Regions from separate parts of the Paenibacillus sp. J22P90 genome, predicted to be linked through region 2. Evidence: riboswitches for the same ligand, from Rfam matches in the RefSeq annotation. Region 2 holds a riboswitch; each other region holds the start of a gene.
The links. A riboswitch is a leader RNA that binds a small molecule or an ion and turns the genes downstream of it on or off. The one in region 2 is predicted to bind cyclic di-AMP.
Positions count from the first base shown of each region.

Region 1 (6,004 bases), on a different contig from region 2:
AAGAATATAAAGCCAAGATTTCGGCGAAATCGGGCGAAGTAGAAGTCGTAGTTGCTGAGCCGCTAAATCGTAAATCTTTCCGTTTTGCTACGAATGGCGGGGCTGACCGCGATGGCGCAACACAGTTAGGAAACAGTATCACGGATGCTATGCGCGCTTCTGAGAAATCCGATATAGCGTTCACGAATATTGGCGGTATTCGCACGGATATCGACAAAGGCGAGCTAACCTATGGTGAAATGTTCGAAGTACTTCCTTTTGGCAATTACAACGTAACAGGGACAATGACTGCTGCACAAATTAAAAAAGCACTCGAAGTTACGGACAAGTACACAAGTCTCCCAGCTATTCAATTCTCAGGTTTGAAAGTTGAATGGGATAACACAAAGCCACTTGGTGAGAAATATTCCAAAATCACTTTAGTAGATGGCACTCCGATCTATGTCGATGGCAAGTTTAATACAGACCGTACATTCAAAGTGACAACCAATGATTTCATGGCTACTGGCAGTGGCGATGGTTTTACGGTTTTTGGTGAAGTAAAGGATTGGAAAGATGGCGCCATCATGCTAGATGCATGGGTGAATCACGTTAATTCCCTGAAAGCCGCTGGTAAAGAGTTATCTGTCCAAGACGATGGTCGCGATGTGCGTTTGGATTTGAAGAAATAAGCTATCATAATCATTATTCATCTCATTAATGAAGAAAGACCTTTACCGCATCCAACTATGGATAGGGTGAAAGGTCTTTTTTAACTCTATACGTGCAAATCCCGCTTCTTAAAAGAAACATAAGTAACAACCGTTAGCACAGCAATGACGACTGCCGAAATAATCACATACACGGCATCAAATCCACCGCCATACATGATATTTTTTGCCTCATAATATTTAAACGGGGTTACATATTTCAAAAATGCCAGCTTCTCATTAAAATCAATGGCAATTGATAAAATGAACGTGATGAGCATGATGCCTGTTGCAAGCGAGGCCGCCTTTTTGGAATTTTTATTAACGGCTGCAATAGCGGTACCAATGACCAGAAAAAGCAGCTGCAAAATAAACATACCCAGCATGACGATCGAGATGTCACCATTGACAGCCTCGCCTTTACTGTAAGCCCCAACAATCAACATACTCGAAATCCATGACACGAGATTAAAAATAAGGATGTTCACAAAAGCGCTCAGCAGCTTCCAACTGATGATTTGATTCCTGGACAATGGCTTCACGAATAAAAACTCAGCCGTCTTATCCCGCTCTTCCTTCGCGATAATGTTGGCCCCAAGCATTGCCGCATGGATCGTAGCCATCAACAAGAAATATAGAACCAGGATGCCGAAATAGCCGCTAGCTTTTGATAAATCTAACGCACCACCACCCATGATGACTTGGAGGGACTTTGGCATTTCTGCCATTAGATCATTAATCTGTCCGTTGGCTGCCGTTGCTTGATACTTATTCATACCACTGGCCACTAGAAAAATAAGCCCTAAGCTCCAGAAAATCATCGATTTCCGATACGTTTTCAGTTCTCTCCAAAAAATATTCACTAGCTGTTCCCCCCTCTCACCCGCAGTTATACGGCATGAACATCCTTTTTCGTATAGATGAAGTAGCTGGCTGCAATCGAAACGATGATAATCGCGATGGCCGCAATGACATAAGAGGCTTCATAACTGGCATGCGCGAGCATGTATTTCCCACTAAAATATTTAAATGGCGAGAAATATCGTTTGGCTCCCTCCCCATCTACGGCAACGATCATTCCGATTACGAAAAAGGCAAACACCGTACCAAGACTGACGGATAAGACGGCTTTTATTTTAGAAAACACGACTGAAACAATGAATCCAATAGCTAGAAACATCAGCTGGATAAACAGTAATGTGAATGAAATCAATAGAAATACGTTCACATCAAAATCAACCGTTTTGACTTGAAGCGCCATTAGATAGGCTGCAATGATATAGATCACACAGGTTATTATTAATGAAACAACTGCCGCTAATAGCTTGGAAGTCAATATTTTCGTCCGTGTGACGGGCTTCGTAAGAAGAAAGTCTGCGGTTTTCTCACGAACCTCTTTGGAGAGTATTGACGTTCCCAAAACCATGGCTTGAATGGCTCCGCAAAGCGTAATGTACATAAAGATATACATATAGAACCCAAGTAAGGTACCAAACGTTTCAATTTGAATACCTAGCGCTTTCCTGACACCTTCTGGATACCCCTCTAATATCTTGGAGAATTCAGCAAAATCCTTAGAGACCGAAGGAAAAAGGGATAAGAATAAGACGATGACAGCAATTAAGGAGCACGTCCACGTGATCGTAGATTTCCGGTAAGCTCGCAATTCATGAAGGAATATATTCATTCCGTGTTAAGCCTCCTTCTCGTAGTAGTGCATAAAGATCTCCTCTAGATCAGGCTCTTCGATCCACAGATTTTCGATTTCTATCTCCGCAATTTTTCGCATCACTTGATTAATGTTGCCTTTAAATAAGAAGCTGGTTGTCTGTCCTTGGACATCAATGTTATTGACCCCGGTCATTTTGAAAAAATGAGGGTCGAGCGCTTGCGCCGTGTCAATTTTGAACCGCTTGAAATTGTTTTCTTTTAACGTGCTGATTTTCTCAACCGTCACAATCCTGCCTTCCTTAATAATCGCGACACGATCGCATAATCTCTGTACTTCACTCAAAATGTGAGAGGAAAAAAGAATCGTTGCTCCCCTTTTATTCTGTTGTTCGAGCAATTCGAAAAACTTTTGCTGCATGAGCGGATCCAGTCCGCTTGTCGGCTCATCCAGGATGATGAGCTTCGGATCGTGCAGCAGCCCTTGGACAATGCCCACCTTCTTTTTGTTGCCCAAAGATAGATCATCGATTTTTTTCGTAACATCCAAATTCATAATTTCGGCTAACTCATGGATTCGTTTCGTGCAATCTTTCTTGTAAAAGCTAGCCGAATACTTGAGCAGGTCGATCACTTTCATGTTGTCATAGTAAAAAACTTCCGACGGCAAGTAGCCGATTTCCTTCTTAATTTCAGGCGCAAACTGGATGCAGTCTTTTCCGAAAATTTTGGCACTGCCGCTCGTTGGAAAAATCAGAGACAGCAGCGTTCGAATCGTGGTTGATTTCCCTGCCCCATTCGGTCCAATAAACCCAAAAATCTCCCCTTCTTCGATTGTAAAACTAACATCCGTAATACCTCTTGCATTCCCATAGGTTTTGGTCAAATTATTGATTTCAATAGCATGCATAGTATAGCCTCCTTGTAGCATTTATGTAACTTTTTGGGTTGATGGCATGCAAAAAGAAGCCCTAAGAGCAGAGAATCTCTACTCTCGGACTTCTTGATCATAACGAAGGCGAGGGTGCGGTTCTCTCTCAATGCACTTACGAGGTTAGCTGTCGGATTCGGACTTGAGAGCGTCCTACCTAATGCTTGTGAGCATCAGGATTCACCCCATGAAACCATGTGTTGCTTGAATGGCTTCGGTTGGTTCCCCCGTTTCCCAATTGGGAATTAAGTGGTTTCTTTTTACAAAAAATCAACTTGTCGTAATGAATCTTACGCCGATCTTTATCGAATGTAAAACGTGTATTCGCCTTTAATTATTGCAGATTTGACTTTGGCAGTCGATGAAAGCGCATTCATAGTAGAGTGACGTTGATTATCCCCTACTTTTCTGCTTATTAGTGCTTCTTAGGAATTAAGCATTATACAGCCGCCGATACTCCTGTGGCGTCAGTCCGGTATGCTCACGGAAACGCGCAATAAAGTAGCTGCTCTGGGAAAAACCAATATGCTCGGCCACTTGTTTAATTGTCCATTCGGTAGACATGAGCAGCTGCTTAGCTACAACAAGACGAGATTCAAATAGCCACACCATCGGGGTCCGCCCCATTACTTCGTGAAACATCCGGCTAAAATAATAAGTACTGAAGCCTGCCTGCTCGGCCATCTGCAAAAGCGTTAGTGGCATCGTGCAGTGCATACGAATGTATTCCGCAACCTCTCTCATTCGAGCACGCTTATCCAGTATTGTCACTGTTCCATGCGTCTCCGCACGTAAGGCAAGCTCAGCAAGCAGTTCATAGAGTTTTACGGCCAATTGCACCTCGTTCCCATCATGAGGCGATGCCAGCTCCAATAATCCCTCAGTCAGTTGTGTGAGCTTAGCTAAATCACTATACGTAAACAACCACACAGCTGAAGTGCCTTGATCGTTCAACAGCCTGTCGAGTCCCTCACCTGCAAGATGTACCCAGAATACTTGCCAGGGATCGTTCGGATCTGCCCGATACTCCTGCTCAAGACCCGCCCCGTAATAGAAGCCTTGTCCTGCTTCTAGACAAAATTCCTTCCCGTTTGCTTTAATATAGCCTTTACCGCTTAACACGATATGCAAATTGGCTTGTTGCAACTGCCCCTTAAACCGCCGCTCCTGATGTTCGGGGAATTTCGCATATTGGCCAATCATATCCGGATACACCGTGTAGTGTTTGTACATTGGCTCCGGTAATACATAGTGAATTTTCATGTGTCCTCCAAAACGCAAGAATCTGATACATGGGGCAAAATGTTAATATATACATAATATTATAAAGAAATATAATGAGTACATAAAGGATTTTAAATAACAATAAATTACTATGTCAATAGAAATGAGGATGTTGTTACTTATGGAAAAGACCATTCCAGGCGACAAATTTGATCTAGGCGTGTGCTACTACCCTGAGCATTGGGCGGAGCAACTATGGGCAGATGACTATAGGAGAATGCGGGAAATCGGCTTCACCATCGTGCGAATGGGTGAGTTTGCATGGAATATTTTTGAACCTGAAGAAGGGGTTTATGCCTTTGATCTATTCGACCGCGCGATTGACCTTGCTCACGAACATGGGCTGAAGGTCATTCTCGGCACTCCGACGGCAACTCCTCCCGCTTGGATGAGCTATAAATACCCAGAAATTCTGAATGCTACCTATGAAGGTGTGCAGTTTCAGCATGGGGTGAGACGTCACTACAATTACAGCAGCTCTGTTTATCGCGACTATTGCGCGAAGATTACCGAAGCTATGGCAACTCATTATGCGAACCACCCTGGCGTCGTAGGCTGGCAAATCGACAACGAGCTTAACTGCGAGGTAAATGTCTTCTATGCGGAGGCAGATCATGCCGCGTTTCGGAAGTGGGTACAGGAGAAGTATGGTACCTTGGACGCTTTGAACCAGGCATGGGGTGCCGTCTTCTGGAATCAGAGCTATTCGGATTGGGAGCAAGTGCACTTAACTCGCCCTGCGCCTAGTAAATCCGCTAACCCTCATCAAGCACTGGACGAAAAGCGATTTATCTCGGATAACACCATATCCTTCGCTCGTTTGCAGGCAGACATCTTGCGTGAGCTAGCACCAACTCAGTGGATCACAACTAACGGCATGTTTGGTCATCTAGATAGCCATGCCATGACGGATGAACTGCTGGATTTCTTCTCTTTCGACTCGTATCCGAACTTCTCAACCATTTGGAGCGATGCCGATCGGGAGAATCCACTCATGGACCGCAGCAATTCCAACCAGCTCACCAAGGTACGTTCGATCTCCCCCACTTTCTGCATTATGGAACAGCAATCAGGCCCTGGCGGTTGGGTGAACCGGATGGGACAACCTGCACCTAAACCAGGCCAAATGCGATTGTGGACTTATCAGTCTGTTGCTCATGGGGCGGATATGGTTCTGTTCTTCAGATGGCGAACGGCAACTTTTGGCACGGAGATTTATTGGCATGGCATCAACGATTACCATAACCGTTCCAACCGAAGGGTTGCCGAAGCCGCAACAATTGGCCGAGAATTAGGGAAAATCGGGGAGGTTATTGCTGGATCTCGTTTCACAGCGGAAGTGGCCATTTTACACGATTATGATAATGAATGGGATGGCGAACTTGACCTCTATCATGGTCCTCTAACAGGCGAGAGTGAATACAGCTGGGGG
Region 1 is NZ_JCAUAY010000010.1:70,898-76,901, reverse strand. It holds gene AC58UX_RS26850 (5'-nucleotidase C-terminal domain-containing protein) at 1-671, shown strand, start outside; gene AC58UX_RS26845 (DUF2705 family protein) at 758-1,552, opposite strand; gene AC58UX_RS26840 (ABC transporter permease subunit) at 1,579-2,376, opposite strand; gene AC58UX_RS26835 (ABC transporter ATP-binding protein) at 2,383-3,267, opposite strand; cyclic di-AMP (ydaO/yuaA leader) riboswitch at 3,385-3,550, opposite strand; gene AC58UX_RS26830 (AraC family transcriptional regulator) at 3,721-4,551, opposite strand; gene AC58UX_RS26825 (beta-galactosidase) at 4,694-6,004, shown strand, end outside.
Region 1: another riboswitch for cyclic di-AMP. It lies ahead of AC58UX_RS26835 (ABC transporter ATP-binding protein); the one in region 2 lies ahead of AC58UX_RS10945 (hypothetical protein).

Region 2 (6,004 bases):
TTCGTTCGCAGTGTACCTGTTGTTACAGGAACGACTCGCTTCGTAGCAAGTGAACCTGCAATGGCCAACATCGCGATGATTGAAATGTAACGGCCAAACAACATGACCATACCAATGCCCAAGTTGTAGAAGTTCGTGTTCGCGGTCAGACCGCCAAAGGCAGATCCATTATTTGCTGCACCCGATGTGAAGGCATACAACACTTCAGAGAGACCATGCATGCCTTGGTTAGCTATGGAATGAATCGATTCTGGACGAGTCAGTGCCCAAGCCGTCGGAGCTAGAATAATAAGCGGATGAGTAAGAATCGCGATGGCCGCTAGCTTAATCTCTTTACCTTCAATCTTTTTACCCAGAAACTCTGGTGTACGCCCCACCATCAACCCGCAGATAAACACAGATAAGATCAAGTAAAGTAAGCCGTTTAACAAACCTACCCCTTTACCACCGAACACATTGTTCAACATCATTTCTGCAAAAGGAGCGATACTTCCGAGAGGCGTAAGTGACTCATGCATCGCGTTCACGCTGCCTGTTGTGGCAGCCGTAGTCACAGCCGCAAATAGGGCAGTCTCTGACACACCGAACCGCACCTCCTTACCTTCCATATTGCCATGAACACCCATCGCATCGATCGCAGTGATCCCTTTATACTCGGCATAGAAAACCGTCGATAACATCACGATAAAGATAATCCCCATCGCAGCAAAAATCGTCCAGCCTTGCTTCTTGTTCTTGATCATGAGTCCGAAAGCGTACACCAGTGATGTAGGCAGAAGCATCATACAAATAATGTGAATCAAGTTCGAAACAGGCGTTGGATTTTCAAATGGATGCGCAGCGTTCGTTCCGAACCAACCACCGCCGTTCGTACCAATATGTTTAATGGATTCAAATGAAGCGACTAAACCACGGGTAATGGTTTGCCCAGCACCTTCGATCGTTGTAGCTTGTACGGCCCCTAGCAGGGTTTGTGGTACACCTTGGAAAACTAAGATCAAAGCAATGATGAAGCTAAGCGGTAGAAAAACACGTGTAATAGCCCTAGTCATATCCACGTAAAAATTCCCGAGATTATCTTGTCGGCCAACTAGACCCCGTGTGAAAGCTACGGCAATAGCAAATCCAGTGGCAGCCGAAGTAAACATCGGGAACGTAAGCCCCACCATTTGTGACAAATAGGACATGGCATTTTCACCACTGTAAGACTGCCAGTTCGTATTTGTAATGAAAGAAACTGCTGTATTGAAAGCGAGTGCCGGAGGCATATTACCTATGTCATCGGGGTTAAGCGGTAAGTATTTCTGAAGCCGGAATACCGCGTACATGAGAAGCATCATGACAAAGTTAACTAACAGCACAGCTCCTAAATACTTTTTCCAACCCATGGCTTCGTCTTCTTTAACACCCATTATGCGATAAGATACACGCTCGAAAGGACCAAAAACACGATCAAGGCCACTCTTTTCATAGCCGAAAACTTTGACCAAGTAACTTCCCACAGGCTTTACCAAAAGCATGATAATCCCTAGTGTGACGACTACTTGTAACAATCCCATACCCATAGTAGGTTCTCCCCCTGCTTACATAAGCTCATATTCTACAATTAAAATTTCTCAGGCTTTACTAAAACAAAACCGAGATATACCATAATGGCACATCCAATGAGTCCAATAACGATCATATGGTTACCTCCTTTACGCTTTTTCACAATATTTCGCAAATCCCCAAAATCCTAGAAAGCTTACTGCAAATAATAGAATCATCGTTACATCGTTAAACATGACACACCTCCTTCAAATCAGACAGAATCACAATCTTTTGTTTGTTTTAAGGGATGAGATTAGAAATTTGACATCACCATTATTCGAATAAATGATATAATCAGCACCCAGTCCTTTGTAAATCAACCGGTAATTCACGCTTTGTGTGATGACATAAATGGATTTGGAGGTCCAACTACGGCATATCTGGATATACCTGCAATATAAAGGTAAGCTATCCTCGAACAGAACGACATTCCCAATCGGAAAGTCTGGAATGAAGGACGCCCCTGAATCCGTCGTATCCACTTGGATAATTTGCTTCACTCCTTGACCTTCTAACTTGATTCTCTCCATCTTGTTGTTCGTTAATGCAACAAAAGGAAGACCAACCAATTTCGTATATTTCATAAACGCCTCGCCTGCCTTGGTTGGCGCAGCGATCAGCAAAAAATCACTTTGCATGACGTCACCGCCCCCTTTCCTGAAACATTGTAACGCCGATCTGTATAAAAAGGGGGTAAAGAATCTGTAGTGTCCGTATAAAAAAAGTATAAAAATATTTTTATTCTGATTGATGAAGAACCCATTCCAGCCAATCCTAGTTAAGATAAAGAGCACCTCTCCCACTCGTATCACGAATGGAAAGAGGTGCTCTTTCATTTTCTATCTAGCGTCTCTCTTAGAAAGAGATATACGCCCCAGAATGCTCAAATAAATAAGTGCGATCAGATAGGCAAGGTTGTTCTTGTACTGTTGCAGTTGATGAGTTCTCTAGCTTTTCAAATAAATTCGTTAGTGCAGATGCCATTAATTGTGTTCGTACTTCTCCCCATGCCTCTTGCTTCTGATGAACGTACTGCAAACCGTCCTGAAGAGTTAGACCTTTGAGCTTCTGGAAAACCAACGCCCATTGGACGAAATCCCCTTTTAGGTTGCCGCATGGAATCACGAATTGACCTAAACCGCATGTTCCAACATTCGTTGAAATCGTCAGTAAACCGCAATGACAGTCCGTGCCATGTCCAAGCTGCAATTTATCGGATAATTCACAATCAAATTGAAAACATTCAATGCGGGAAATCTTACATTCCTTCGTACATTCATCTGATTCTCTTACTAGAGTCAGGGGTTCGGGATACATAATAGACTCACTCTCCTCATTTTGTGAACAACAAAAAAGAAGCCAAAGAGCAGAGAATCTCTACTCTCGGGCTTCGAAGCAGCGTGATCAAACACGCTGTGGACACCACGAAAAGAAGGTCGTTCTCTCCCAATTCGCTTACGAGGTTAGCTGTCGGATTCGGGCTTGGAAGTGCCCTACTTTAGCAAGCTGATCTTGCTTTAGATTCACCCCGAGAAACCGATTCTACATGGAATCAGCTTCGGTTGGTTCCCCCGTTTCCCTTGCGGGAACTCAGCGTTTTGCATCTTTATGTTGTTGCTGAAACGAATGTTACGCCGATTACACATGAATGTAAAATACGCTTGAGGCAATTATTTCGCAATCTGTGGCCTTTAATGTTTATGAAAGCGCGCCCATTAATAAATCACATGCATTTTCGATAGAAATGCTTCGGCTTGCTTCCGTTTTTACCAGTTCGTAAAGATTGGCCCTATGACCTCTCGGCTTTGAGAAAATTAGTGAAATTGCGTTTTTATCATTTTTTTATACGTTTGCTAATTATTCTTTACCCCCTTTTTATAAGGTTCAATCATACAATGTTAACTATTAGATGGCTTTCATCAAGCTAAGACCGACCAATGAGTCAGAAGGAGCAATGTCATGACTACCTCCCCTCGATATTATTTAGGGATCCTCCCTCATTTATTGAATCCGATTGATTTGGATTACGAATGGTTTGGTGTCTTATGGCAAGAAGAGGATAACCGTTTCCCCATTATTGTCGGATACTGGTTTGCTAGAGAAGAGTCCGAAATCACTCAAAACGTGATCCAAACTGGATTATCCAAATGGATCCAAATATCCGATGAGCAGATCATTATGAGGATGTATCAGTCGATAAGGAACAAGCAGAAAAAACAAGATTGGGAGAATCGGACTCGATTATCGATTCGTACCATTTTCAAGTCACCGTGGAATGAAGTTTCCCCAGGCTTGTATATTATTAAATCTCGGGAGACATACCCCCTTCATGCTTCAGCCATTCTTAAGAAGAAGTTTTTTGTTTGGTTGGAACATGCAGCCGTATGTGAAACAGAACAAGAGCTTCATGCGTTCATGAAGCGGGTGAGTGAAGAGCATCTGATGGAAACCCTATTGAAAAAAGGCAGCCCTACTGTGAAGTAAGGACTGCCCTTTTCATACACTATTTCTTCAAATGATAAGGCACCGTCGTCACAATCAGATTCCGCTTATACAGCAGGAACGCTCGGATCAACAAGCTCGATTGATTGTGAAGAATGTTATGCCAATTCCGCTTCGGGATAAACTGCGGGATAATCACCGTTACCCGGTAATTCGATTCTGAAGCTTTATGTTCCACTGTATCAATAAATTTCGTCAATGGATGAACGATGCTGCGATAATGAGAGTGCAAGGTGACGAGCCGAACATCCGGCTGCCATTTATTCCATTTCTCTTCAAACTGCTTCTCATCGTCCCGCTCAAAAGCCACATATACCGCGATAATTTGATCCGGCGATAGCGATTTGGCGTAGTTCAGTGAATTCTCGACCACATGCGTAAAGCCCGCAACAGGCACGATCATGACATTCCCTTCAATCGGAATCGCTGGTTCGCAAGAGGAGAGGCGTAATTGTTCGCCGACAGCATCGTAGTGTTTTTTGATTTGATGAAAAATGAAAACGATCAGTGGAAGGAAAATCAGCACACTCCACACTTGACCAAACTTGGTGATGAAGAAAATCATCATGACAATGAAGCTCATAAAAGCGCCGACCAAATTGATGGTTAATTTAAGTAGCCAGCCACCAGGCTTCTCCCTTATCCATTTCATCAACATGCCAGTCTGTGCAAGCGTAAAAGGGATGAATACACCGACCGCATAGAGGGGGATGAGCTGCTCGGTTTGCCCTTTAAATATGATGATGAGCAGCATCGAGGTAACCGCTAGAAAAATAATCCCGTTCGAATACCCCAATCGGTCTCCACGCATCGTAAACATTCTAGCGATAAACTTGTCCTTCGCTAAATTCACCGCCAACAAGGGAAACGCGGAATATCCCGTGTTTGCTGCGAGAACAAGAATCATGGCCGTTGTACCTTGGACGATATAATACATCACGTTACGCCCAAATGTCACCGTTGCGATTTGCGAAACGACGGTTTCCTTTTCCTCCGGTGCAATGCCATAATAGTAAGCTAAGTAAATGATGCCTGCGAACAAAATAGCCAATAGCAAGCCCATGGCGATCAAGGTTTTAGAAGCATTTCGCGGGGCAGGCTCCTTGAAGTTGGGAATAGCATTGGATATGGCCTCAACCCCGGTTAAGGCTGAGCTTCCCGAGGAAAACGCTCTTAACAAGATGAATAAGGAAATCCCCGAAACCGATGTCCCCAAGGGAGCATGCAAATCAGGGGAGATTTGCCCTGTTAAAATTTTGTACAAACCGACGCCTATCAAGATAAACAGCGCCACCACAAATAAATACACGGGATACGCCAAGATCGAGGCTGACTCCGTGATTCCGCGCAGATTGAGAATGGTAATAAAGAGTACAAGCGAGAGCGCGATTGGCACTGTATACGAGTGAAGGCTAGGAAATGCCGATGTGATCGCATCTGTCCCCGCGGATATACTTACCGCTACGGTTAGGATGTAGTCGACCAGCAAGGAGCCGCCCGCGAATAACCCGGCATTCATACCTAGGTTCTCTTTCGAGACGACATAGGCACCTCCCCCCTGTGGATAGGCAAAGATGATTTGTCTATACGACAAAATAAGAGCTAACAATAGAAACAGAACACCGCAAGCTATGGGGATTGTATACCAAAAAGCGGCCGCGCTGACCGTGATTAACACGATCAGAATCTGCTCAGGTCCGTAAGCAACCGAGGACAAGGCATCCGATGAAAGAATGGCCAGGGCCTTCTTTTTATTAAGCTTCTGCTCCCCCAATTCGTGGGACTTCAGAGGGTGACCAATTAACAATCGCTTCAGATCAGACAACAATGTGTGTACACCACCCAGATGTGATATGTGTAAGTTGGTTTCATTTTGCCCTATTTCTGAAAAAAAATTATAAATATTGGAAAT
Region 2 is NZ_JCAUAY010000003.1:136,400-142,403, forward strand. It holds gene kdpA (potassium-transporting ATPase subunit KdpA) at 1-1,559, opposite strand, end outside; gene AC58UX_RS10935 (potassium-transporting ATPase subunit F) at 1,607-1,684, opposite strand; gene AC58UX_RS10940 (hypothetical protein) at 1,812-2,228, opposite strand; gene AC58UX_RS10945 (hypothetical protein) at 2,446-2,907, opposite strand; cyclic di-AMP (ydaO/yuaA leader) riboswitch at 3,027-3,196, opposite strand; gene AC58UX_RS10950 (hypothetical protein) at 3,550-4,074, shown strand; gene AC58UX_RS10955 (APC family permease) at 4,094-5,920, opposite strand.

Region 3 (6,004 bases), 450 kb from region 2:
GGCGATGCTCAGTTCCGTGATTTTCGATTTCAAATAAGGGATTTGATGCCAAAAAGGCAAAGGTACCCGGATTAGCAGCAATCCATCTTGCATTGATAAATAGCGTCGCTGGGATGTTTTCCTTGATCAAGTAATCGATGAGCTTCTCATCGTAACCACTGCCATCTTTGCCCCCGCAAGCATCGAAGGTCAGAGCCATGACTCGTTCCTTGGTAACGAAGTGCGTGCGCACGCCTGAGAGATTCTCGCCCCACTTCGTTGGGATGCTGGCTGCATAACGGTCGATCAGCGCCTTGTCCAGCGATGCAAAGGCCAGAACGGACGCGGGAGCTGTCGTGTCAGCACTAGGCGCAGGCGATACGTTAGTCGGTGTTTCTGCTGGTTTCGGTGTTTCTGTTGCTATTGGCGTTGGCGTTTCCATTACTGCTGGTTTTTCCGTCGCAGTTTCTGTCGCCGTCACAATTCCAGGCTCCGACGAGGCCGTTAGCGAAGTCGTAGGACTCGCACACCCTGGAAGCGCTACCAATGCAACAACAAAGAAAAGGAGGCACATCGTGCGCCCCCTCATTTGTGTTTCCGCCAGTCTAATTTGCTTTTCTCTAGCTGATAAGCAAAATCATTTTCAAGACGTTTCTCTTCTGCCTTACGAGCCGCTTCTACACGAGCTCTCTCTGCGTCCTTCTTCGCTTGCTCTTCCGCTTTCATCGCGTCAGCCTGGGCTTTGAGGCCTTCCAAAATCTCAGGACGCAGCAAGTCCTTGAGTGTTGCGGGTTTATCTTGCACGCTAGCCGCAGCTGGCGTCATTTTTGCTTTCTTTTTCACCATAATAAGGTCACCTCGTCTGCATGTTCTCCCTATTATTGTACACGTCTATTGATGTAAATGATACGGCACTGTTGCAACAACGATATCCTTGTCGGCTTGCAGCTTCGAACGGATACGCGCCGCAGACTGATTGTGGAGCAGACGGTGCCACCATTTTTTCGGCATGAATTGTGGAAGAATAACCATGATCGACTGCTTCTCCGACACGTGTGTGTCGATGCGGTCAATGAATTCGGCCAGCGGCTTCAGGATCGTTCTATACCGCGATTTGAACACAACCAGTCGAACACCCGGGTCCCAAATCTGCCACTTCTCCTGCATCGATTCTTCGTCCTCATCGGAGAAAGAAACATAGAACGCGATGACGTTAGGCGAGAGCGATTTGGCATAGTTCAGGGTTTGCTCAACAGCTTTATGAATCCCGGCCACGGGTACGATAATGACGGGTTCTTTCGTACAAACGCGGTCTTGTGTGATATCAATGCGCAGCTGGTTGGCTACATCATCGTAATGGTGACTGATTTTCGTAATTAACCAGAGAAGAATCGGTGTCACGATAATGACGATCCAAGCACCCTCGCTAAATTTTGTCACAGAGAAAATGATAAGAACTGCAAAAGAAACGATGCCGCCTAGTCCATTGATGATCAATTTCCAGACCCAACCGGCTACGCGCTCCTTTAACCATTTACGAACCAAACCTGCTTGAGCTAGTGTAAAAGATAAAAATACGCCGATCGCATACAACGGAATAAGTGCATCGGTCTTCCCTTTAAAGCCGATCAGAAGCAGACTCGCCAGCACACCAAGCGTGACGATGCCGTAATGATACGAAAGACGATCTCCACGGAAGGAGAACATACGCGGAAAGTTTTTGTCCTGAGCCATGATCGATGCCAAAATCGGAAAGCCGTTAAAGCTCGTATTGGCAGCGAGCACGAGAATAAGCATCGTAGCGATTTGCGTCGCATAATACATCACGCCACGGCCAAAAGCTTGCTCCGTCACCATCGATAGCACGGAAGTATGCCCGTTATGATCCGGGGCAATCCCGTATCCTAAGGCAATAAGGGTTACGCCCCCGAACACGATGGCCAATAGGCCGCCTAAGGAGATGAGCGTACGTTTAGCATTTTTGACAGAAGGCGTTCGGAAATGCGGGACAGCATCAGAAATTGCTTCGATTCCCGTCACGGCTGAACAACCGGAAGAGAATGCTTTGAGAAGTACGAATAACGTTAATGAGTTCGTCGCAGCACTTGGTACGAATTCAATGGCATGCGTATTGAGGGAGCCGGTCATCATATCGAAGATACCTTTCCCTACTAACAACAGGATACAAAAAATAAAAAAGTACGTTGGAATCGCAAATACGGTTCCTGATTCAGATGTACCTCGTAAATTAATCCAAACCATAATCCAAACTAGAAAGATTGTAAGTGGTACGATATACGGCACCGCCGAAGGAAAAGCCGAAGTAATCGCCTGCACACCGGCTGAGATCGAAACGGCCACGGTCAAGGTATAATCGATTAGCAGTGAGACACCAGTAAGACGTCCCCATACCATGCCTAAATTCTCTTTGGTAACCATATAAGCGCCGCCACCCATGGGGTAGGCTTCAATCACTTGTCTATAGCTCAGCACGAGCAATAAAATCAAGGCGATGATGGAAATCGCAATCGGCAAGGAGAATGCAAATGCAGCAATCCCTACCGTCGCGAGTTCTAACAGAATTTGCTCTGTCCCATACGATACAGAGGATAAGGCATCCGATGAAAGGATGGGGAGAGCTTTCCAGACGGGCATTTTCTCCGACTCAATCTCGCTCGACTTTAGCGGCTTACCAAACACAATTTTTTTTAATGAATCACTTGTCATTCGTGGTCGTTCCTCCAATAAATTGCTAATCTCAACGTTCTCATTTGAAAAATGGACGCAAAAAAACACAAGGAATGACCTTGTGTTTTAAACACATGTTCTCCTTTCTCACGATCGCTTACGAGGTTAGCTGTCGGGTTCGGGCCGCGAGAAATCTGCCCTAAAAGGTACTTACAAATCCGTACCGTTATTCACCCCATGTTACTCGTGGTTCCCCCGCTTTTCTTAAACAGAAAATTAAGCGAAATATTCAACTGTTCATGTACGTGTTGAATACTACTCTCTTCTACTCACATAGTAAAGGTGGGAATAAACGTAAAAAGCTCTCTTCCACCTCGCGATTGCTCCAATAATTCGCTTACAATTATATGATTCGTTGATTATCTTCCATTTTCGTAGGTACTCTGGGTATTTCGCAAAAATGAAGGAGGACATACCGACAATTGAAATCACGCCAGCTAATGGATGTCGGCATCCCTTATACACTTTTATACAATCGTGTAATTCACCCAATCTATGCGAGTGCCGCCCATTTTATCAAAAAACTGTTGTGCACGATAATTGTCCGGTGCTGTGATCCATGACATGTAGGCAAAGCCGTTTTCTTTGGAATACGTTTGGCACTTCCGGAATAAGTCTTCTTCTGCAGCAGTTTCCCGAAATGGTTCGAGAAAGAAGAGGTCATTCATGATCGTGATAGGACTAGCTTTCATCGAACTCCAGGCAAAATATAGCGTTGCAAAGCCAATAAGATCGCCATCTTTGACGGCTACAAACTGGATACCCCCTTGCTCCTGGAGCAAGGTGCTGATCAGTCGATGAAGATCTGCCGACTCAGGCCGCGGCTTCTTATAAAAACCTACAATATAGGCAACCATAAGCTCTGTTAATGCCTCTACATCCTTCATTTCAGCTCTTCTTATTATATGATCCATATGATTCCCCTCCATCATTTCATGAATAATAATACATATTAAAGAATAAATATTCAATTGCAAATTATTTATCCACTACCAATTCATTGACACACCGAATTCACTATGCTAAACTGTAACAAATTATATTATAGTTATAGATCGGAAGGTGTACTATGTCAAACAACGCAACCACTTCTAATATAGAAACAACGCATGATCAAACCGAGGTAAATAGCCGCTTGCGGGAAACCCCGGTCTCTTGGCTGCTCTGTTTTACTATAGTACTTGTGATCATGAACACGATGATGTTCAATCTCGCTCTACCCAAAATTGCCGTCCAGTTCGAGCTCAGCCCCTCAACGGCATCGTGGATTGTCACGGGCTATTCGATCATTTTTGCGATATCTTCAATCACCTATAGCCGTTTGTCCGACTTTGTCCCTATGCGGAGGCTCTATGTCATTGCCCTGCTTTCGCTCGGCGGCGCATCGGTCCTAGGACTTTTCACGGACAGCTTCGGACTGTTGCTGCTGACGAGACTAATTCAGGCGTCCGGCGCGGGTGCGATCCCTTCGCTCGGTATCGTTCTCGTCACTCGCTACATTCCATTATCACGTAGAGGCAGAGCCATGTCGCTCATCCTATCCGCGGCTTCATTAGGCCTAGGACTCGGTCCGGTCGCCGGCGGCTCCATCGTGCAGTATTTGGGCTGGCACTTCCTGTTCGTCATTACAGGTGTGACCCTTTTGCTTACCCCTATTTTCCTCATCCTGCTGCCAAAAGAAAAAGCAGAAAGCGGCTCGTTCGATTTCATCGGCGCTGTCCTGCTCGGAATCGGGACCACGGGTTTGCTGCTCTTCCTGACATCCAAGAGTATCGTTGCCCTCTTAGCAGGGGCAATTGCGATTGCCCTGTTCGCGCTGCGCATTCGCAAAGCTTCGCAACCGTTCGTGCTGCCCGCACTGTTCAGCGACAGACCTTATATGGCGCTTAGCGCAATTGGCGTTACCTCTTACATGATCAGCTTCGGCTTCCTGTTCTTGGCGCCGCAGATGCTTGCTCGGGTATTCGGCTTAGCGCCGCTCACTTCCGGACTCTTGCTCTTCCCAGGTGCGCTGATTGCCATGCTTGCGTCCAACCGTGTGGGGCGCATCATTGACCGATATGGCAATACCGCTTTGCTGCGCTACGTGCCATGGTTGATGCTCCTTTCAACCGTACTGCTTGCCTTAACTGCAAGCTATTCTTATTACTGGATCGCAGCGCTGTACATCTTCGTGAGTATCAGCTTTACGACACTATCCAGCGCTGTATCCAATGAGCTGTCCCGGCAATTGACTAAAGATCGCGTCGGCTCGGGCATGGGCTTATTCCAATTGCTGCAGTTTTTCAGCGGTGCCTTCGCCGTGGCGCTCTCGGGCAGTGCGCTGGTTTGGCAGAAATCACTGCCGCTTGAACGTGCTTTTGATAACCTCATCTGGGGGATGGCGGTCATTGCGTTCTTAACCATTGGCAGCTCCATCTTGTATAGCAATTATGCAAAGAAACAGCAAAAGGGGCACTCAACTTCGGAGACGGTAGGAAGAACGGCTATGCCTAAGGCTGCGGCCGAATAAATAAAAAAGCTGAAATGAGAACAGTGTTTTCTGCCACTGCCATCTCATTTCAGCTTTTTTAGTTCGTTAGACATTAATTAGGCACATGATAATTGCGGGTCGTGGACCTTTGCTTCCAAATCATTTTCTTCCAAATGAGTGGTAGGCCGCCGATGAGAAATAGATAACGGGCATCGATCATTTTTTTGATAAATAGGGCCAAACGGCCTTTCACTTTCTTTACTTTGAGTAAACCAACGGCTTCACCTCGACCCAAGGTTGCTACCGTGCCTTTAAAATCATACACAAACGGCTTCAACTCTCTGCCTCGAACTGTCTGAATCAAATTCCTAGCTGCATTATAGCCTTGTTGGACAGCAATCTGCGCATTCGCCGGATACGGCGTACCTTCTGGACTTATCACAATCGAGCAATCACCGGTAATGAAAATCTCCGGGAACTGATAGGAGCGCAGGCAGCTATCCACTTTAACCCGGCCTCGCTGAACATCGAACCCTGCTTCCTGCAGCAAGGAATTGCCGCGTATCCCTCCGGACCAGACTACCGTACCTGCGCGAATGAACTCGCCGTTGCTTAGAATGACTCCTTCTGCTGTACAAGCCTTAATGGCCGTGGATAGCTTATACTGCACCCCTTTGCGGCGCATCACTTCCATCCCATATGCGATCAAATCCTCCGGAAGCCCGGGAGGCAGCGCCGACGGAGAAGCTTCCACATTATAAATACGGACATCCGCAGGGTCGACATCATAGGTTTTACACAGAA
Region 3 is NZ_JCAUAY010000003.1:581,665-587,668, forward strand. It holds gene AC58UX_RS12850 (polysaccharide deacetylase family protein) at 1-553, opposite strand, end outside; gene AC58UX_RS12855 (YqkE family protein) at 565-825, opposite strand; gene AC58UX_RS12860 (APC family permease) at 871-2,706, opposite strand; cyclic di-AMP (ydaO/yuaA leader) riboswitch at 2,807-2,960, opposite strand; gene AC58UX_RS12865 (GNAT family N-acetyltransferase) at 3,195-3,641, opposite strand; gene AC58UX_RS12870 (MFS transporter) at 3,797-5,239, shown strand; gene AC58UX_RS12875 (NAD(P)/FAD-dependent oxidoreductase) at 5,313-6,004, opposite strand, start outside.
Region 3: another riboswitch for cyclic di-AMP. It lies ahead of AC58UX_RS12860 (APC family permease); the one in region 2 lies ahead of AC58UX_RS10945 (hypothetical protein).

Region 4 (6,004 bases), on a different contig from region 2:
CTGGCTTCGGTTGTCGGAAGCGGTTCATGATTTTTGAGGCAACCTGCGACTCCAGAATCGATTGCCCCTTCGCCGCGGCTCTAATCGCTTGCGCGATTTCGGAGGCACGCGAGGTTTTCAACAAATAGCTGAAGGCACCCGCTTCGATAACTGGATACATTTTCTCATCATCTAAGAAGCTCGTCAACACAATGACCTTACACTCCGGGTACAATTGCAGCAATTTTCTAGTCGTTTCTATCCCGTCCATGCCTTCCATGACCAAGTCCATCAGGACAACATCAGGACGATATTCTTGGGCTAAACGTATACCATCATGGCCATTGCTCGCTTCGCCTACAACCTCAATGCCATCTTCTGTTCCGAGAACAGCTGCCAATCCAATTCTGACCATTTCATGATCATCGACAAGTAGTACTTTGATTAAGGTTTCGTCCATTTGCTTCTCCCTCTCTATGTACAGTGCTAATTCTCGATCAATTGAGGATCGCTTGCTAGAATGGGTACTCGAATCTCGATACGTGTTCCTCGTTCAGGCGCTGTGATAATATCGACGGAACCCCCGATTTCATTCACACGCTCCTTCATAGACACGATGCCATAGGAAGTCAGCTTCTTCGCGTCAAGCTCAAAGCCAACGCCATCGTCGCGGATTACTAGACGAATGCCATCCGAGCGATGCAGCAGCTTCACTTCTAGCTTATTCGCCTTCGAGTGGCGCAGTGCGTTCGAAAGCGCTTCTTGCACGATTCGGAATAAATGATCCTCAATCCCTTTGTTCAAACGGATTTCCTCATCCATATCCCAGCTGATCGCCATCGGTACCTTGGCAGCCAGCTCTTTCAATAGTTCAACGAGTCCCTCGGACAATCGTTTTCCTTCGAGATGGATCGGCCGCAGGTGCAGTAATAAGGCTCTCATTTCCGATTGTGCAACGGAAGCCATCTCTTCAATCAGATGGATTTGCCGCTTCGCTTTCTCAAAATCCTTATCTAACGTACGACCTACAGCTGTTGCTGTCATCGAAATCGCAAACAATTGCTGGCTTACCGCATCATGCAACTCGCGTGCCAACCGCTGGCGCTCTTCAATTACCGCTGACAGCTTGGCTTTCTCTGTAAGCTCAGCGTTGCTGTTCGATAATCGTTGAAGAGAAGTCACCTGCTCTTCCCATCGCTTCATAATACGGCCGAGTTGTTCGCCTAAACGCCCAATTTCATCATCGTCTCCGTTATGGAAGTCCACTCGCGCAAACGTGCCTTTTTCTAATAAAATCATCGTTTCCATCATCGGCTCAAGTCTGCGCGTAACCTTCGAGCTGTTCCAGTAACCGAAAACCGCTCCGATCACACCGAGAATCAACAAAGCCATGAACGAGAATTTGACCCCCTGCTGCCAGCTGGTAAAGGGTTCAATCAAATTCCTTGAATACAAAAAATATAGCATAGCGCCGAAAACAGCGAAGCTAAAGAGGATTGATTCCCCCATGCTTCGCCATATCATATTCGTTAATCGTCGTTTGTAGCCGTCCACTTGGTGAGGAACCCCCCTTAAATAAATGAAAGCACGCTCCCTAAGGAAGGTCTCATGTCTCATTTATTAAGAAATATAGCTAGTTTTTTATATGGGAAACCTTACAATACTTTAACCTTGATATCTCCTACGATGTAAGAGAGAACTAGTTTCACGCGATGGTCGCAATACGCATAATTCTCCGATTGCCATACCACTTTGTTCATCACACCTGCTTCGCGTTGTTCAGCGACATGAAGCTGACCGAACATGACGGAAGATGTAACGGAAACGCCGATATCATCAGGTACTTTAATATCAATATCTCCGATAACGCCCTGAAGGATGACTGTCGTTTCTTTTTGTTCTAGGATGGCCAGCGAGAGATCAATGTACGTTTCTCCCACCAAGTACCACGTTGATGTATTTCTTAGAATCCACGGCTCTCTGCCGAGGCGTATGCTATCTACAATCTTTTGCTTCTGTGTGTAGGTCTCGTCTTTATGAACCTGTTTGGATCGAATGAAAAATAAACCTAATGAAATCAACACAACCGAGATCACAATGGTGAGATGATCACCAAATAAAATGACGGCGCCAATCCCGATTAGCACATATCCCTTACGCTCTTTCCGCGAATGAACACGATGAACGCCCAGCAGAATGAGGAAAACAGCGAGAATGGGAAAAAAGCCAACGGTATGTTCCAGAAGCAAAAAAACACCGGCTCCAATCAGCACAAGCGCTGTATTCCGGCTGCGGTTATTTTTCGTTTCTTCTCCCATCGATGCACCTCCTCTGGCTGCCAATTCTCTTTCGTTCATACGTTTCCTAGCATACCATAAGAATGGACGACCTCCAAGCAGCAAATCCTTATCCCGCAAGGCTTTGCTTCGATGGAGGTCACGATCCTGGCTATTTTCTGTTGCGCGGGTCGTGCGGGTCATGTGGGTTGTACTGATTGTGCTGGTCGCGCGCGCGCTGCTCCTGCTGCCAATCCTGCTGCAGCTTGCTGCGCAGCGAGCGCAGCTCGTGCTGAAGGTTGCCTCCGGCTTCCTTCAGCGTCTCCCTCGACAGGCGGCCCGCTACGCGGAGCCCCTGCAGCGCCTCCCGGCCGAGCTCGCGGCCGGTCATCTCGAGCTCGCGCCATGTGTCGCGAGCTTCTTTGCTGTGCAGCCCGCCGCTCGGCTGCACGCCCTCGGCTGCGTGCCCGGCACGCAGCTCGCGCAGTTCCTCTGCGATCGCCAGGCACAAGTCCTGGCTGCTCGCGTACTGCGCGCGGTAGTGCTCAGCTGCGGCTTCCTCGCGCAGCTTCTCTTGCAGGGCGAGCCGCGCGAGATCCTCTTCGCCGGCGCGCATCGCCAGCTCGGCTTGCTCGCCGCGCAGCTTCGCCATCTCTTCCGCTCGCGCGATGTAGCTGCGTAGCGTAATCGTTGCCTGAAGCGCGTCGTCGTAGCGCTCCTCCAGCCTTGCTATGGCACCGTCCATATAGGCGCCTGGGTTTGTTTTCCCGATGGTCTCCTGCCAGACGGTTTCTGCCATTTTGCCTATACGATCAAATATATTAGTAGGATCAATTTCCCGATTCTTATTATTCATGTCAATCGCCCCTCATCGCTTCATCATACTCCTATCGTAGCTCAATTACAGGAAGTCTAAAACCGACTATCGACTGTTTTTGAACCTAGACCTAAGTCCAGTATTATTCGCTTACCCATAATTTGGTCGTTGTTCGAGCCTACCTGCAGTGATAAAATATTTGAAGCCGAGTCTGGTGCATAAATTAGGCACTGGTACGGGGGACGAAATACTTGGGGTGAATATTTGCTTCAGCTTGGAGCAGACTAGGGAGAACCTTCTTCCCGAACCCGTCAACTAACCTCGAAGGCTCATTGAAGGAGGATATACGAATTGAATAAGCTTACCAAAGGGCTAACTAGCCTTGCTGTGTCACTAGCAGTATTGGCAGGGGGCTTTCTTTCCCCATTTTCCGTGCAAGCAGCAGAGATGAAAGTGAAAGTGCAAGTCAATGATGACCTGATTCATTTTCCTGATGCACAGCCATTTCTGGATGGCAACCAAACGACCCAAGTTCCGCTTCGGTTCGTAACCGAGAAGCTAGGATATACCGTGAACTGGCAAAAAGACGGAAATCAAATCAAAGTAACCCTAAATAACGACAAACATACGATTTCCTTGGTATCCGGTCAAAAAGAAGCCAGCATCGACAACGAACCTGTTGTCCTAGATGGAGCTTCCCAATTTCAAAATGGACGCGTTTATGTGCCTCTTCGTTTTCTTTCAACAGCCGCAGGAATTCCTGTAAAATGGGATGCCAGCAGCAATCTAGCGATCCTAAGCAAAGATGGCGGCAATCATGCGCCAGACTATGAAATTTTTGAATCTACCGCTTATTCAGCAGATCCTTCCGAAAATGGCGGTTACGGAGCCTTTGATTACATGGGCAACCCCCTTGCGATCGGCACCGTTGCTGTTGATCCAAACGTTATTCCACTAGGCACTAAGCTTTATATTGAAGGTTATTCGTATAGCGGTCTTCCTACTGGGGGCATGTACGTGTATGCGACGGATACCGGTGGAGCTATTAAAGGAAACCGAATGGATATCTTCATCCCAGGTTCAAGAAAATCCCTACGAAGCTTTGGCATTCAAAAAATTAAAGTGTATCACCTGCCAAATTAAATAAAGAAGCTGCCTTGAGAAATTTCTCAAGCGCAGCTTTTTGTCGTAGGTGAATGTTCCCATGAAAAGAGGGCATTCGTCCAATCACCGGGGCTCCCGCCTTCATATGATATATAGTGTTTAACCCATATTAATTAAAAACCGGAGGGGATACTATGTCAGCTGTAGTTGGAACGCCAGGATACGGAAATTCTGTGGGCGTAATTCTTGTTCTTTATGTGTTGTTGGTCATCATTCTTGCTACTTTCTACTAGGACTTATACCCCAACTCGCTTTATACAAATAGCCCGCCTGTTAAAGCTCTTTAGAGCTTTGGCAGGTGGGTTTTATTTCGTGAGCAGCTGGGACGGGTCTAGGGAGCCTAGCAGGAACGAGGCTAGGGAGCCGCGGCTTGCGAGTTTAAGCTCCTTTCCTCTTCCCGTTCCCACTTTAGTCCAAATTTACCGAACTAATCCCCCCATCCGCACCATCTTTTCTCGATTAGTCCTACCTAAATAACCGAACTAAATCGCCAATAACAACCCACTCGCCTGAAAAACCGGGAAATAGATCGGCAGAATCGAACTATTTCCCAATTTTAGATTGAAGTCCCCAATTTAGTTCGGATAAATCGAACTAACGGCAGTTTCTACCTATCTACTCCCACCGCCCCCTTCAGCCTCCAAACCTTAGCTACTCAACAAAAAAAGCCACAAGTAACCTCCTATCAGAAGGTTACTTGTGGCGCCAATCGTTCGATAATATATCATTTATAATTCCACGTAAAAAGTAAAAGTCCACTTTGTTATCTCGTTGCTGTTTCGTTGTTATCTCTCACTACTATCTCTACATCATCTAGTCCCATAAACCTTCACACAATCCCCGCGCCGAAAACCCTGTCCACCTGCTGGCAACCAAATCAAGCAATCCGCATCTTTGATCGACACCATGATGCTCGACTTATCAATACCTGCTGGTTTGACCCATAGGGTACCTGCTTCGATGCGCGTTGTCCCACGAATATAACGTGGATAGGCAGAGGGTTTATCGTATGGAACATCCAAAAAGGCTGTAAACTCTTCCGCCACAGGATGCTGGTTGCCCAACATCGCGTGAATGACAGGCTTAGCAAAAAGCTCGAATCCAACAAACGATGCTCCCGGATTACCGGACAGCGCTAGTAGCAGCTTTCCTCGCCATAGTGCAGCACTCGTTGGCGTACCTGGTCGCATCGCTACTTTATTAAAAAGTAACTTTCCGTCGAATCGACCGAATAGATCAACAAGGACATCGTAATCGCCAACAGAGACGCCGCCTGACGTTAGAATAAGATCGACATCAACCATCACGGCCTCCAGTGAAGCCTCCACCTGCTGAGGATCATCCGATAGTGCCGGCATGATTAGAGCTGATCCCCCAATAGCTTCCACTTGAGCCGCCAGCATGTAGCTGTTACTGTTGCGTATTTTACCTGGTTGGAGTTCCTGTTCGACATGTAGAAGCTCTGATCCCGTTGAAAAAATAGCCACCCTAGGCTTTCGGTACACCTCAACCTCTGCGAATCCGAAAGTCGCCAAAATCGCGGCTTCCCCTGGACCAATCCGAGTTCCTCGTGCGATCACGAGCTCTCCGCGGGCAACTTCACCTGCAATTGGCGTAATATTACTCGCCGCTTGCACATTCTTCTTAATCCTCACCTTGGCGTCGTCAGTTGACAAGGAATCCGTCATCTCCAGCATCACTACGGCATCTGCACCATCCGGAACCGGAGCTCCCGTCATAATCCGCGCGGCAGTTCCTATCCGAATCG
Region 4 is NZ_JCAUAY010000009.1:199,879-205,882, forward strand. It holds gene AC58UX_RS26375 (response regulator transcription factor) at 1-439, opposite strand, end outside; gene AC58UX_RS26380 (sensor histidine kinase) at 466-1,533, opposite strand; gene liaF (cell wall-active antibiotics response protein LiaF) at 1,635-2,297, opposite strand; gene AC58UX_RS26390 (PspA/IM30 family protein) at 2,428-3,054, opposite strand; cyclic di-AMP (ydaO/yuaA leader) riboswitch at 3,266-3,418, shown strand; gene AC58UX_RS26395 (stalk domain-containing protein) at 3,424-4,215, shown strand; gene AC58UX_RS26400 (YjcZ family sporulation protein) at 4,371-4,469, shown strand; gene AC58UX_RS26405 (molybdopterin molybdotransferase MoeA) at 5,046-6,004, opposite strand, start outside.
Region 4: another riboswitch for cyclic di-AMP. It lies ahead of AC58UX_RS26395 (stalk domain-containing protein); the one in region 2 lies ahead of AC58UX_RS10945 (hypothetical protein).